DNA from 2 places in the uncultured Planococcus sp. genome. Region 1 is predicted to be linked to the other one. Evidence: riboswitches for the same ligand, from Rfam matches in the RefSeq annotation. Region 1 holds a riboswitch; the other holds the start of a gene.
What was found. Region 1 has a riboswitch for thiamine pyrophosphate ahead of tenA (thiaminase II). Riboswitches for the same ligand answer to the same signal wherever they lie in the genome.

Region 2: it holds a riboswitch for thiamine pyrophosphate, as region 1 does, so the genes downstream of both, tenI (thiazole tautomerase TenI) here and tenA (thiaminase II) in region 1, are expected to answer to the same signal.

Annotation. Positions count from the first base shown of each region.
Region 1 is NZ_CANMXD010000017.1:40,001-47,406, forward strand. It holds gene Q0785_RS19230 (MFS transporter) at 1-991, shown strand, start outside; gene Q0785_RS19235 (YkuS family protein) at 1,539-2,333, opposite strand; gene thiW (energy coupling factor transporter S component ThiW) at 2,422-2,910, opposite strand; gene thiE (thiamine phosphate synthase) at 2,907-3,560, opposite strand; gene thiD (bifunctional hydroxymethylpyrimidine kinase/phosphomethylpyrimidine kinase) at 3,544-4,389, opposite strand; gene thiM (hydroxyethylthiazole kinase) at 4,386-5,171, opposite strand; gene tenA (thiaminase II) at 5,173-5,856, opposite strand; TPP riboswitch at 5,939-6,042, opposite strand; gene ugpC (sn-glycerol-3-phosphate ABC transporter ATP-binding protein UgpC) at 6,065-7,189, opposite strand.
Region 2 is NZ_CANMXD010000005.1:170,528-177,933, reverse strand. It holds gene Q0785_RS09460 (DUF5996 family protein) at 1-789, shown strand, start outside; gene Q0785_RS09455 (hypothetical protein) at 995-1,273, shown strand; TPP riboswitch at 1,420-1,520, shown strand; gene tenI (thiazole tautomerase TenI) at 1,633-2,259, shown strand; gene thiO (glycine oxidase ThiO) at 2,273-3,400, shown strand; gene thiS (sulfur carrier protein ThiS) at 3,414-3,617, shown strand; gene Q0785_RS09435 (thiazole synthase) at 3,620-4,387, shown strand; gene Q0785_RS09430 (thiazole biosynthesis adenylyltransferase ThiF) at 4,384-5,403, shown strand; gene Q0785_RS09425 (FAD-dependent oxidoreductase) at 5,507-6,598, opposite strand; gene Q0785_RS09420 (CDP-alcohol phosphatidyltransferase family protein) at 6,616-7,197, opposite strand; gene Q0785_RS09415 (FAD-dependent oxidoreductase) at 7,387-7,406, shown strand, end outside.

The sequences.
Region 1 (7,406 bases):
CCTACTGGCATTTGTCCCAAGCGAAAACTGGCTATTGATGCTGATCTGTTATGTCTTTGCGGCTCTTGGAGCGACCGGTGCCAACTTATTCTATGACGCATTTATTGTCGATGTCACTACAGAAAAGCGGATGAACAGCGTTTCTGCCTTTGGCTACGGACTTGGCTACATTGGCTCAACCATCCCGTTTATCCTATCGATTGCTATCATCCTGCTGGCTCAAAATGGCGTATTGCCCATTTCTGCCACCGCTGCCAGCCGCATTGCTTTTTTGATTACCGCCGTTTGGTGGGCTTGCTTCTCACTTCCGATGTTCCGCCATGTTAAGCAAATCCATTATATTGAGCGAGAACCTAATCCTGTCCATCAAAGTTTTAAGCGGCTCGGAAAAACAATCAAGGAAATACGCCAGTATCGTGCGCTATTCCTGTTCCTGATTGCTTACTTCTTTTATATCGACGGAGTCGGCACAATCATTTCCCTCTCCACAGCATATGGGACTGATTTAGGGCTTAGCGCTACCAACCTCCTGATTGTCCTGTTTGTCACCCAGGTTGTAGCTGCTCCATTTGCCATCCTTTACGGGCGGTTGGCGAATCGGTTCACCGGCAAGAAAATGCTGTACGTAGGAATCTGCGTATATATCGTGGTCTGTATTTATGCCTTTTTCTTAGAAACCATTACAGACTTCTGGATCCTGGCTATGCTCGTCGCTACTAGCCAAGGTGGAATACAGGCACTCAGCCGTTCTTATTTCGGCAAGCTGGTACCAAAAGAAAATTCCAATGAATTCTTTGGTTTCTACAATATTTTCGGGAAATTCGCGGCAATCACAGGTCCCCTGCTCGTAGCAGTCACCTCACAAGTGACCGGCAATTCAAGCATGGGCGTATTCAGTCTGGTGATCCTATTCGTCTTCGGTCTCATCGTCCTGTCCCGCGTACCCGAACCAAAACCGCACGAGCCAGTAGATAAGGTGGCAGTTGAGTAGGAAAAGCGGAAGCAGCCGTTAAGCCCCGACAAGCGCTGGAAGCCTGACCGGTAATGGCGGTCTTTGCCATTGCTGGTCAGGCTGAAGCGACTCGAGGGGCTGGCTGCTGGAGTCTGGACAAGGAAAAGCGGAAGCAGCCGTTAAGCCCCGACAAGCGCTGGAAGCCTGACTGGTAATGGCGTTCTGTGCCATTGCTGGTCAGGCTGAAGCGACTCGAGGGGCTGGCTGCTGGAGTCTGGACATTGAAAAGCGGAAACGGCCGCTCAGCTCCGAAAGGCATAAGACGATCTGGCGAAGCGGCGTCCTTTGCCGCACAGCCAGAGTGGCTTATGACCCGAGGAGTTGGCCGTTGGAGCTGGACAAAAAGAAAAGCAGAAGCAGCCATCTAGCCCCGACAAGCGGAAACGGCCGCTCAGCTCCGACAGGCACGAGGTGGCTCAAAGTGCTGCAGGAGAGCAATAGAGTTTAGACGATTTGGTTAAGCACCCTAATCAACCCCAAATAAAAAGGTGTCCGCCAATCCATCTGGCGGACACCTTTTTGGGTATTAATTTTTATTTTTATCTTCAGCCTTTACAGTTACGCTTCCGGTGCTGTCTTTTTGGACAGATGCATCGCCAAGTTCAACAACTTCGATGCCGCCTTTTTCTTTATCGGCTTCCTTGTCGGCTTTTTTGATTTCTTTTTCTACTGCTTTTTCGGCTTTTTCATGTTCTTTTTCAGCCTTTTCTTGCTCTTTTGCTTCTTTTTGGACGACTTTTTCTTGTTTCTTCAACTCTTTTTCTTCCTGTTTTTCAACACGTTTTGCTTTAAGCTCATCAGCTTTACCTTTAGCTTTTTCAGTAATGCCGCTCGTCTTATCTTTTAGTTGATTGGCTTTTTCTTTCACTTGATCCATTGCGCCGCCTGAACTTTCATCGTTCTCGTCCTTAGAGCTGGCCGCCTTTTCTTTAACGATTTCCTGAAGTTCCTTACCGCTCTTTGGAGCGAACAATAGGCCAGCTGCTGCACCGATAACTGCACCGGTTGCTGCACCAGCTAAGAAACCGCCGCCTCCGCCGCTTTCTTTACGTTCAGCTTCTGTTGGCTGTGGCGCTTGGATTTTACCGCCGCGCACAAGGCGCTCTTCCACTTCTTCTACGATTTCGTAAAGCGTACGGCCTTTTGCTTCAACCAATGACACGCTCATGTGATAGTCAGCTAAATCTTCCTGATCTCTCACAACGATGACATCATAATCGGTTGAATCCGATTTATCTTCCAGCATCTCTGCTTGGTAACCTTTTTTCTCTAATGCTTCACGTACTGACGTAAATGGATGTTCGACTGCAATTTTCACCATGTTCTGTCCACTCCCTTTTCAAAAGTCTATATTTCACTGTTTCCCCTCAATTGCGAAATTATAAACTTCTTTCTAAAAATTCGATATTCTACTGCCAGATTTTTATTCTGTCCGTATTCATCAAGCGAGCAGCCAGAACAATGCCCAATATAGCACCGCTCAAGCTGGAAATGAAGAATGGGGGAATAAAAAATAATGCCCCAAATTCCGTACCCAGCAAAAGCTTGGCATAAGGTACGGCAACCAGGGAAGCGATTATTCCCGTACCCACTACTTCCCCTAAAGCAGCAATCCAGATTTTTCCGAACCTTGCATACATGAGTCCAGCCAGCAAAGCCCCGATCATTCCTCCAGGAAAAGCCAATAGAGATCCGGTCCCTGTCAAAATTCTGACGACACCCGTCAAAAAAGCGATCACTACCGCCGGACCTGGCCCAAAAAGAACGGCTGCGATAACATTGATGGCATGCTGGATTGGATATGCACGCGCGATTCCAGCAGGAAAATAAACAAAAGCAGAACCAGCCACTCCGATAGCGACGAACATCGCCATCAAGATGAGTTTTCTTGTCTTCATTTCCCTGCACCTTCTTTACAGGAAGCCTGGAAGGCAGCAATTTGTGCTGCAATATTTCCTGCTTCCGCTATAGCGGATATCACGGCAATCCCTGAAACACCGGATTGCCATACGTGTTTGGCATTATCGGGTGTGATTCCGCCGATCCCTACAATCGGCAAGTCAGGAAATTCATTTTTGACGAGTAGAATTTCTTTGACGCCGGCAGGTTTTTTCGCATCCGCCTTGGAGGTCGTCCCGAAGATCGGACCCATTCCGATATAATCCGCTCCGTCCTTCACAGCCGTTTGCGCTTCTTTCAGGGAGTGGACGGAAACGCCCAGAAGTTTTTCCTTGCCGATCATTTTACGGGTCTGTCCGGCAGCCAGATCTTCCTGCCCGATGTGCACCCCATCCGCTCCAATTTGGCATGCCAGTTCGACCAAGTCGTTGATGATGAATGGAACACCATATTCGCCGCATAGTTGTTGGCATTGTTCAGCGAATTCAACCAATGTTGCACCAGTCAAAGCTCCCTTCCCTTTTTCTCTCAACTGAAAATGGGTGATGCCGCCTTTCAATGCCGTCTCCAATACTTCCAACGGATTTCTTTTCCCCGAATTTCGGGATCCCATTATAAAATAGATGGCCGGTTTATCGGAAAACTTCAATGTTTGCCACCCCCCTATTTTTTTCAAGTCTTGCCTTATACGCTGCATGATTGGTTGGTCCATGTCCCGAACCGATATTCAACGGTTCACCGAGGGCAGCTTGGATAAATTGCTTTGCCATGTGGACAGCGTCCTGCAGTTCCTGTCCTCTGGCCAACTGTGCAGTCACTGCCGCTGCAAAGGTACAGCCGGTGCCATGTGTCTGATCAGTCTCAATCCGGGTTGAGCGGTACAGCACGGATTCTCCGTTATTCTGCAACAAGTAATCCTCTGCATATTGGGGATCGCTCCCATGTCCGCCTTTGATGACGACTGCCTCTGCTCCCAGCGACAAAATCTTTTCAGCAGCCTGCTGGCGGCTGAAGGGATCTGTGATTGCGATGCCTGTCAGCGCTTCCGCCTCCGGAATGTTCGGCGTTACCAGCAAAGCCAATGGCAGCAAGTGGACTTTAAGCGCTTCCACCGCCTCCCGCTGCAATAGATCGGCACCGCCCTTCGCAATCATCACCGGGTCTACTATCAGCTTTCCCCACCCATACTCTCGAACGGCCGCAGCAGTTTCTTTAATGATTTCCGGATTGAACAGCATGCCTGTTTTTACAGCCGCAATCTCAAAATCGCTGCCTACTGCCTCTAATTGCGCTTGTACAGCTTGAGACGACATTGGGTAGATGCCCGTAACTCCCGTCGTATTCTGAGCCGTCACGGCAGTTATTACCGATGTACCGTAGACGCCTAGCTCCTGAAATGTTTTCAGGTCAGCCTGGATGCCGGCGCCTCCTCCAGAATCCGATCCGGCTATCGTCAAAGTTTGTGGTATTTTACTCATAGCATTTCCTCCTGTAAATAGACATATTCTTTCACATCACTGTCCGTCAGCCTGGCAAGTTGATTAATGAAAGCGATTTGAAAATCACCTGGAAGAACTGCAGACTTCGCAGCCTCCTGTCCAGCAATCGCATAAAAGCGCAGCACATGGCCGACAGTCTTTAAAGGATCTTCTGGCTGGACTGCCAAGGCTGCAGCCACAATACTGCTGAGCAAGCAGCCTGTTCCCGTAATCGAAGCCATGATCGGATCACCAAAAGGAATTTCCGTTACACTTTTTCCGTCTGTGACAATATCCATTTTTCCAGTGACTGCGACTACCAACCCTAATTCCGGAGCAGTAGAGACGGCAAGCTCCCTGACGTCCAGGAGCCCTTCTCCGGCGTCAACACCTTTTGACTGCCACCGTTTCCCAGCTACAGCTGCAAGCTCTCCTGCGTTGCACCGAAGGACGCTGACGTCAACTGTGTCCAGAATTTCGCGGACCGCCTTCTTCCTGAAATTACTCGCCCCTGCTCCCACAGGATCCAGGACCACAGGTATTCCTATCCGATTGGCCGACTCTCCGGCAATCAACATACTTTTCAATGATTCCGCGTGTAAAGTTCCGATATTCAATGACAGTGCCTGCGACAATGCCGCAAGTTCCGCTGCTTCTTCAGGCGCTTCTCCCATGATCGGAGATGCACCGATCGCCAGCAGCCCATTGGCTTGAAAATTAGAAACGACATGATTGGTGATGCAATGGACAAGCGGATTTTCACTTCTTATCTGCTGAAGCATATTAGACACCTACTTTATCGACGGAATCTACAGACCAGGATTCTTTTCTCCAAGCCTGATCCCAAAAATTCCATTCATAATAGCTGCTCTTCCGGAAACGGTTTTTCAACTCCTGCCGGCGTGCTTCCGGCAGCCCTTCCGCCAGCCTGTCCATACGGGCAATCTGTTCGTTGACCAGTGCCCCAAACTCATCGGATCCATAAGTTGCGATCCACCGGTTGTAGATTGGATGATCGGGTTCCGCATTTTTCAAGCGCTCCCCAATTTCGTAATAAAGCCAATAGCAAGGCAAAATGGAAGCCAGCACATCCGCTAAATCGCCTTCGGATGAGCGGTACATATGCGATACATAGGCGTAAGCGGTCGGAGAAGGTTCAAACACAGCCCACTCTTCTTCAGTGACTTCGAGAATTTCCATGAACGATTCATGCAGCGCCAGTTCAGCACTGCAGGTATGTGCGGAATGGATGGCAAAACGCTGGGTGGTTTCCAGATCTGTGGCTTTGGCTGCGCCAATAGCCTGTACTTTCGCAAAATGAGTCAAATAATAAGCGTCCTGCATTACGTAAAAGCGAAATCTATCAATCGGCAAAGTCCCGTCTTCGATCCCTTTCACAAACGGGTGATCAAAACTTGCTTGCCACAGGTTGTCGCATTCTTTTCTTACTTCTCTACAAAATGTCATTTCTCCATCTCCTTTTTTCCACAAAACAAAAAACGCCGCTTCCCAGTAAAGGGAAGCGGCGTTTGCAGTCGATAATGGAAATAGCAGACGGTCGCCACTTCCCTCCGCTGGTATGATCCAGATCAGGTTCAAAGGGTCCAGGCTTATGCCCGTCTCAGCCGATATCCGGCTCCCCTAGTGGTGTTTTTTATTTGTGTTTTCGAAATCACTATATCATAGTTTCAGAAAATTCTACAGCTTTTATGCGTTTTCCTGTTTCGTCGTCAAAAAAGTGGACATGGCTCATATCAAAAGCAAGCGTCGCCGTATCGCCAGCTTCAATTGTTGTAGAAGCATCAATGCGTGCGATAAATTCCTGATCCGCATATACCGCATACAGGATTGTTTCAGCCCCTGTCAATTCGGAAACTGTAATGGTCGCTTCGAATTCACTCGCTGGGATACCCGACAGATCTTCGTTATTGACATGAATGTGTTCCGGCCGGATGCCTAAAATCACCGCCTTGCCATCATACCCTTCATTTCTCAGCATCGTCATTACAGATGAGGGTATATCAATCACTTTATCCCCCATCAAATAGGTTCCTTCATCAATTCTTCCTTCAAAAAAGTTCATGGCAGGAGAACCGATAAAGCTGCCGACAAACCGATTTTCCGGAAAATCATATACTTCTTTCGGAGAGCCGACCTGTTGGATCAACCCATCCTTCATAACCACGATCCGGCTGGCCATCGTCATGGCTTCCGTCTGGTCATGCGTTACATAAATAGTAGTGGTTTTCAGCCGTCTATGCAGTTTGGCGATCTCCGCGCGCATTTGGACCCGCAGTTTGGCATCCAGGTTGGACAGCGGCTCGTCCATCAGGAAGACTTTGGCGTCACGAACTATGGCGCGGCCAAGAGCTACACGCTGGCGCTGCCCGCCAGACAGCGCTTTCGGTTTTCTGTCCAAAAAATCTTCCAGGCCAAGAATCGCCGCAGCTTCATCAACACGACGCTTGATTTCCGCCTTTTTGAACTTCCGGAGCTTCAGTCCAAACGCCATGTTTTCATAAACCGACATATGCGGATACAATGCGTAGTTCTGGAAGACCATCGCAATGTCTCGTTCCTTAGGCTCTACCTCGTTCATCCGTTTGCCATCTATATGAAACTCACCTTCCGTTATTTCCTCCAAGCCGGCAATCATTCGAAGAGTGGTTGATTTGCCGCATCCTGAAGGCCCGACAAAGACGATGAATTCCTCATCTTTAATGTGGAGCGTGAAATTCGATACGGCGAGAGCGCCTTTGTCATACCTTTTTCCCAGATTATTAATTTCAATCTCTGCCATTTCGCATTCTCCTTTCCCGCTATTTTATTCTTAATTATAGTCAATTGTCGGTAAATTACAAATACATGTTGGAATTTCGAATAGAAGTGATGTATACTCCTTATTATCAAGATAATAGAATATTTAGTTAATAATTAATAAGTGAAATGGACTTCATTTAACTATGTTTCGTCGGCTCACGAGAATCACTTCGCAAGTCGAAGTTTTTCAGAATTTG
Region 2 (7,406 bases), on a different contig from region 1:
TTATTGTTCCATAAGAAAGCTGTTTTTCAACTCGATCTGGATATCAGGAACAGCCAAATCCTTTTCAATGTGGATGGCAACGTTCAATCTTTGGAATTGAAATCCTCCAAATCCATAAAGGATTATTTTGAAGAAATAATGGAAGCTCTTAATGCTGGTGGCATTGATGTCCTTATTAATCCAAAACCGCAGGAAATGGCCTATAAAAAGAACCTGAATGAAGACAGTAGTCCTCTGACATTTAATCACAAGGATGCGATGAGGGGATTGCAGCTATTCCATTTCGCGTTGCGAGAACAATTGAGATTTGCAGGTCCGCTCAGATGCCGGAAAATGAAACCGCAATTGTTTTGGGGCACCTTTGATGTGTCTTTATTGATTATCAAAGATAAAATGGAACCATTTCCGGAAGACAAAATCATTGAAAAGGCGGCTTTTGATGAACAGATGATCGAATATGGATTTTGGTTGGGAGACGACAAAGTCAATGTCCCAACATTTTTTGTATTGCCCTATCCATTCATCTATAAAGATTTAAATCATCCCAACCTGAAACCCGAATCGGCATATTACGATAAAAAACTGAGCGAATACTTCCTTGATTTGGAGAGTGCAGTCAGTTTTGAGGATCCCAGTAATGCTATACAAGATTTCTTCCGTTCCAGTTTCGATATTTTATCCAATGAACTCCAGTGGGAAGGCATTGCCCATTATTTTATTCCGTTGAAAATGAATAAGCAAAACAGTGCCGATAAATCCAATGGCACTGACAGAAACCAACGAACATGAGGTCTTTGCTTTAGTTAATCGTCGTTTAACATAAAGAAGGATAAAGGTTCATTTCTTAAGAGGAGTATGACGAAATGGTCTTGTTTAAAAAACAGGGCTATTTTACTGTCTGCAAATTTGAAAGCTGAAAATTCGCGGTTTTTTATGTACATGGCTTAAAGTAGTTGATATACTAAATTATGGAATAAAAGAAAGGAAGTTGGGAATGAAAACTATTTGGCTGGCTTTGCTTGGGGCCGTAATTGTCCATCTTCTTTACTTTGCGGCAGTATTTTCCGTGGGCTATGTAAAAACCATCACCTACAGACCCAATATTCCAAAAGCCTGGGAAAATGCAGAAAATCTGCAAAGTACTGCAGCTTTCGGATACGCTGTTTCCCCTATCATCTATTTTGGTACTTTTTCAGCTGCAACCGTCGCTTGTATGTTGTTGTTGTTGTGCGGGTATAAAAAACTTGCTTCAACGCCTGTCAGGACTAAATAGATAGAGATAGAAAGTGTGATATAGATATATTCAGTTCTTTTTTTATCGCTGAATATTTAGAAGATTGAATGCAAGATAAACTGGATTAATGGCGATGTTGATGTTAAGCTTACTTTAGATTTTAGCACTTTCAAAATAACTGAATATAAAAACACTAGGGGAGTCTTATGAGACTGAGATGGAGAAATCCGGACCCTTTGAACCTGATCTAGTTGAAACTAGCGTAGGGAAGTGGTTAATGTATGTCCATTTTTTCTGAAGATATACCCAAAACCACTCCATCGCTGGAGTGGTTTTTTTATTTTGTTATTGAACTCATTTGTTTTAACTTTCCGAAAGTCGATAGAAGGAGGGAATTTATGAGAGATGGCGAGCTGCATATTATCTCAACTGATAAGCAACCCCCCCAACAACTGGCAGAAATCATCAGCCGGATTCATCATGAAGTTGATTTTATCCATCTACGTGAAAAGAGCAAAACAGCAAGGGAAGTAGTGGAATTAGTGAAGTTGTTGGTGAATGAAAATGTACCTTTATCAAAAATAATCATAAACGACCGAGTGGATATTGCCGTTGCCTCCAATGTAAAAGGTGTTCAATTGGCTTATCACTCGTTGCCGGTAGATTGCGTGAAAAGAAATTTCACAAATTTAACGATTGGGTGTTCAGTGCATGCGATTGAAGAAGCTCGATTTGCCGAAAAAAAGGGGGCTGATTATGTAGTATGTGGTCATATTTATTCGACCTCATCAAAAACTGGACTGATACCGAAAGGCTTAGAACTATTGAAAAATGTTTCTGAATCAGTTTCTATTCCAGTCATTGCAATCGGTGGCATAACGCCCGGAAATACTGGGGATGTTATCGGGTCAGGAGCGAAAGGGATCGCTGTAATGTCGGGAATTTTCGAAGCGAAAGATCCTTTGCTGGCTGCAAGATCTTATCGTTCCTGTTTAGCGAAAGAAAGTTTTTATCTGGAGCCATGAGGAGAGGATTTCTATGAACAGAACATATGAAGCCATTGTAGTTGGGGGTGGAGTCATCGGCGGTTCGGTGGCCTATAGTTTGGCGAAAAGAGGAATGGAAGTTTTGCTGTTGGAAAAAGACAGCCTTGCTGGTCAAGCATCTGGTGCTGCAGCTGGGATGCTTGGTGCGCAAGCGGAATTGGAAGGAGAGGGACCGCTTTTTCAATTAGCAAAAACCAGCAGGGCGATGTTTAACGGCTTAACCGATGAACTGAAAATGACGAGTGGAATTGATATTGAACTTGTCAATAAGGGAATGATGAAGCTTGCCTTAACCGATAGAGAGCAGCAGGAACACCGTAGGATACTGGAGGTCCATAGACAGAATAACGAAGTGGCCGAATTATTCACAGGCGATGAAGCAAGAAGAAGGGAACCGGCATTGGCTAACGAGGTGATGGGAGCCCTGTACCTGGAACGGGATGGCCAAGTTGCCGCCCCTCAGCTGGCGTTAGGATTTTTAAAGTCAGCTGAGGCTCTTGGCTCCGTCATTAAAGAAGATGTAGAAGTTCATTCATTTCATTCCACTAAGGGGAAAATCATAGGAGTCGCTACAACTGAAGGAGACTTTATGAGCGACAATATCGTGGTGACGGGGGGTGCGTGGAGCGAAAGCTTGCTGATGGAAATGGGGTTACCGCTTATCACCCATCCCGTAAAGGGGGAATGTTTTTCTGTGCGGACAGAAGTTCCTCTACTATCCAGCACCATCTTTTCTTCCGGCTGCTACCTGGTTCCGAAGAAAGGTGGAAGAATTATTGTAGGCGCAACCGTCATACCGAATACATTCAATCAACAAACTACTGTAAAAGGCATTTCGTTATTGCTGGAAAATGCAAAGAAGCTGGTGCCTTCTATAGAAGAAGCAGAATGGGAAGGGGCATGGGCTGGAATTCGTCCACAAACTGCGGATGGTTTGCCTTATATGGGTGAACATCCTGACTACGACGGCTTATTTATCGCGACTGGCCATTATAGAAATGGAATTTTGCTGTCGCCGATTACGGGAGAAGTGATGGCTGATTTGATTGAAGGGAAAAAGCCTTCTCTTGATATCTCCTCTTTTCGTATCGAACGATTGATCAGTAAAAAAACACGATAAGGAAGTGGTGGAAATGAAGTTGACGGTTAACGGGGTACATGTAGTAGTTCCAAGTACAGTGGAAACGGTGACTGAGCTGCTGCAGCATTTTGAATTGAATCAGAAAGTGATCATCGTTGAATTGAATGCTGAAATAGTGGGAAAAGCGAGGCATGCAGAAACCCGAATTTCTCTCGGAGATAAAATCGAATTAGTACATTTTGTTGGAGGAGGATGAACATGTTAAGAATAGGTGATTACGAATTTTCATCAAGACTATTATTGGGCACAGGCAAGTATCCTGATTTTGATATACAAAGAAAAGCCGTGGATATTTCAGGTACAGAGATTTTGACGTTTTCAGTTCGGCGGATGAATATTTTTGAAGCAGGACAACCTAACTTCCTTGAAAATCTGGATATTGAAAAATATACTTTGCTTCCGAATACAGCTGGAGCCAAGACGGCTGAAGAAGCGGTTCGGATTGCAAAATTAGCAAAGGCATCGGGTCTTTGTGACATGGTTAAAGTGGAAGTGATAGGGTGCCAAAAAACCTTGCTGCCGGACCCGGTTGAAACATTAAAGGCGTCGGAAGAGCTAGTGAAAGAAGGGTTTACCGTTTTGCCGTATACATCAGATGACGTACTCCTCGCAAGGCGTCTCGAGGAATTAGGGTGCCATGCGATCATGCCCGGAGCGTCTCCGATCGGTTCTGGTCAAGGAATCATCAATCCGTTGAACCTTTCTTTCATAATTGAACAGTGCCAGGTCCCTGTTATTGTGGATGCTGGAATCGGGACGCCTTCTGATGCTGCCATTGCAATGGAATTGGGGGCGGCTGGGGTCTTGTTGAATACTGCGGTATCTGGGGCAAAAGATCCGGTGAAAATGGCCGAAGCGATGAAACTTTCGATTGAAGCAGGAAGATTGGGATTTGAAGCTGGACGAATTCCCAAAAAACGATATGCCACCGCCAGCAGTCCAGTTGAAGGAATGAGTTTCAGTTGAATGGACGCTATTCACGACAGGAGCTTTTTGCACCGATAGGCAGAGAAGGGCAACGGAAAATGGAGAACAAGCATGTTTTAGTGGTGGGTGCCGGGGCTTTAGGAACAGGCAGTGCGGAAATGCTTGTACGTGCAGGTATAGGGAAACTGACTATAGTGGACCGTGATTATGTAGAGTGGAGCAACCTTCAACGCCAGCAGCTTTACACTGAAGCGGATGCGGAACAGCGTACCCCTAAGGCAGTGGCTGCTAAAGCACGCTTATCACTGATCAATTCGGAAGTAGAAGTCCGTTCACTTATTATGGATGTCTCTGTCGAAGAAATGGAACAGCTGGTAGAGGGAATTGATTTGATCATTGATGCTAGCGATAATTTTGATATACGGATGATTGTGAACGATATTTCTCAGAAGCATCGAATTCCATGGATCTACAGTGCCTGTGTAGGAAGTTACGGAATCAGTTATGCCATTCTCCCGGGGAAAACACCCTGTCTGAGTTGCCTTCTCGAGGAAGTGCCGATGGGAGGGATAACATGTGATACCGTAGGAATCATCAATCCCGCTGTTCAAATGGTTCTGTCTTTACAGATTTCAGAAGCATTAAAGATTCTGGTCGAAGATTCACTTCAGTTGAGCAACAAACTCGTATCGTTCGACCTTTGGAAAAATCAATATTCATCCATTACCGTCGATAAAGTGAAAAAAGAAGATTGTCCATCCTGCGGTTTGAATCGATCCTATCCGTATCTTTCATTTGAAAACCAGACAAAAACCGCCATATTATGTGGCAGGGACACAGTTCAGATCCGCCCATCCCAACAGATGGACAGGGATTTAGAAAATTTGGAGGGTATTTTATCAGAACTGGGGGTGAATGTGTCCCGCAATCCCTATTTACTGTCTTTTTCGACAGCACAGCACCGGCTTGTCGTTTTTAAAGATGGCCGTGTCCTGGTACATGGAACGAAGAACATTATAGAAGCTAAAACTTTGTACCATCGCTATTTAGGATAAATGGAATTCCAGTATGATGTTGAATCTCTATATATATCATCAAATTCAACAAAATCGCTGAATCAATGTTGTCATGTAAAAAAGCTGCTTGAGGGCAGCTTTTTTATTCATAAAGGTCCTTATAGTGCTTCATGAATTTTCCGTCGATATGCTGCTTGATTTTCCAGGGGATCTTGCCGTGAAGAACCTGCTTTCCGTAAGAAAGGAAAGCCTCGCCTCCACCGGTAGACAAGATGGAAACGAATCGTTTTTGTGGAGTGAACGGCAACAGCCTTTCTGAAGAAAGGCTGTTTTTCAGGTTCTTCCAAAGGATTGGACCTTGACGGACCGCATAGACGCCATTTTTGGCAAGTGACGGATAACGGTCGATCGTGATGCAATCCCCAGCTCCGAATATGTTTGGATGCTCGACGCTTTGCAAAGTGTCGTTGACCAGCAGAAATCCGTCGTCATCTGTCGGCAATCCGGAAAGACGGAACAAATCCGAACTTTTTGGTCCCGTCAGCCAAAGCACACCTGATTGCGGATACGACCGTCCTTCACTTGTGATGACACTGAAATCATCAACGGCTTGAACCAGGACCTCTGTAAAAAAAGGCAAAGATTTCTGCTGTGCAATGAATTCAATTTTTTTTGAGGCTGTCAGCCCTTGACCGGAAAGGAGCGAAGTCGAACTGAACAGCGCCACACTGGCAGGCAAGTTTTGCTTTTTTCTCCATGACAGAATGGAAAACGCCAATTCCACTCCCGAAGCGCCTCCGCCGACAATCACCGGGTAAGCAGAATCCCTCAGCTGCGCCAACTGCTCTGGAAAGCGATAATTGGGTTTGATGGAAGAGACCTGTTCTTGCAGCGTCTCTGGAATAGCAGTTTGTGAGCCGATATCAAATGATACGGCATCATAGTGATAAACGTCGCCCTCTGTGCCCTTCAATTCTTTCTTTTCCGGATCGATGGTGTGGATCAGATCCTCGACAAATAGTGCCCCGATCTTGTCACAAAGGCGTTTCAGATTGATCCGGATATCTTCGAGCGTGTAAACGCCTTCCGTATATCCGGAAAACATCCCTGAATAATACTGATAGGAAGAAGGAGAAATCAGCACCACTTGCCAGTCTTCCGGCAATTCATGTTTTGTTTGTTCAAGACAATGCAGATGCGCATGTCCGCCTCCGACCAGTACAAGTGTCTTCATCCCATTCCACTCCCCGTCTACTTCAGAATCCTTTTGGCTTCAGCCAAGCGCTGTAAAATCGTCACAATCTGTACAGCGAAAAAAATCAGCGTGATTGCTGTTAAGTATGTTGAAAAAATAATCATTAGGGTAAAGAGTATAAAGCCTTCTGTTCTTTCAGCAAGTCCTGCCTGGTAGTAGAAGGATTTCATGCCTGGCTTATCAGATAACGCACCCACCGTCAGGAACACGGTCATTGCGACGATGATGGAGACACTTAACAGCAGCAATGCCCACATCGAATCAGGGAATCGGAAAGCTAACCCGATGATGACACTGATCTCCACCAGGCGGTCAAAGCTGATATCCAACAAAGTCCCCCATGAAGATGGTTTGGTTTTTCGCGCCATGGTGCCATCGACGACATCAAGATATCCGGAGAACCAAAGAACAAAGACGGCCCATAAAGGTTGGTCCAGGTAGATGAAAACACCTGATGACATCCCGATGGCAAAAGCGATTTTTGTCACGCCATCAGCTGTAAAGCCTTTTTTCAGCAAAACATCAGCCGTTTTTTCTACAACCGGTTGAACATGTTTTCGTGCATGAGTATCGAGCATCAAGTTCACCTTTTCATTTTCAAGATATTTTCAGTATATAATAGGAGTCCGTTTGAAACCCGTATTCCCACTCGGAAGCGAAATTAGGTTTTTAAAGAAATTTCACTTATCCGAGTCTGATTAGGAGTAAGTTTTTTATGCCTTTTGATAAGATGGTTGTAATTCAGGAAAAGAAAGGAAATGGTAAAGATGGTAAAAAAGGTTGATAT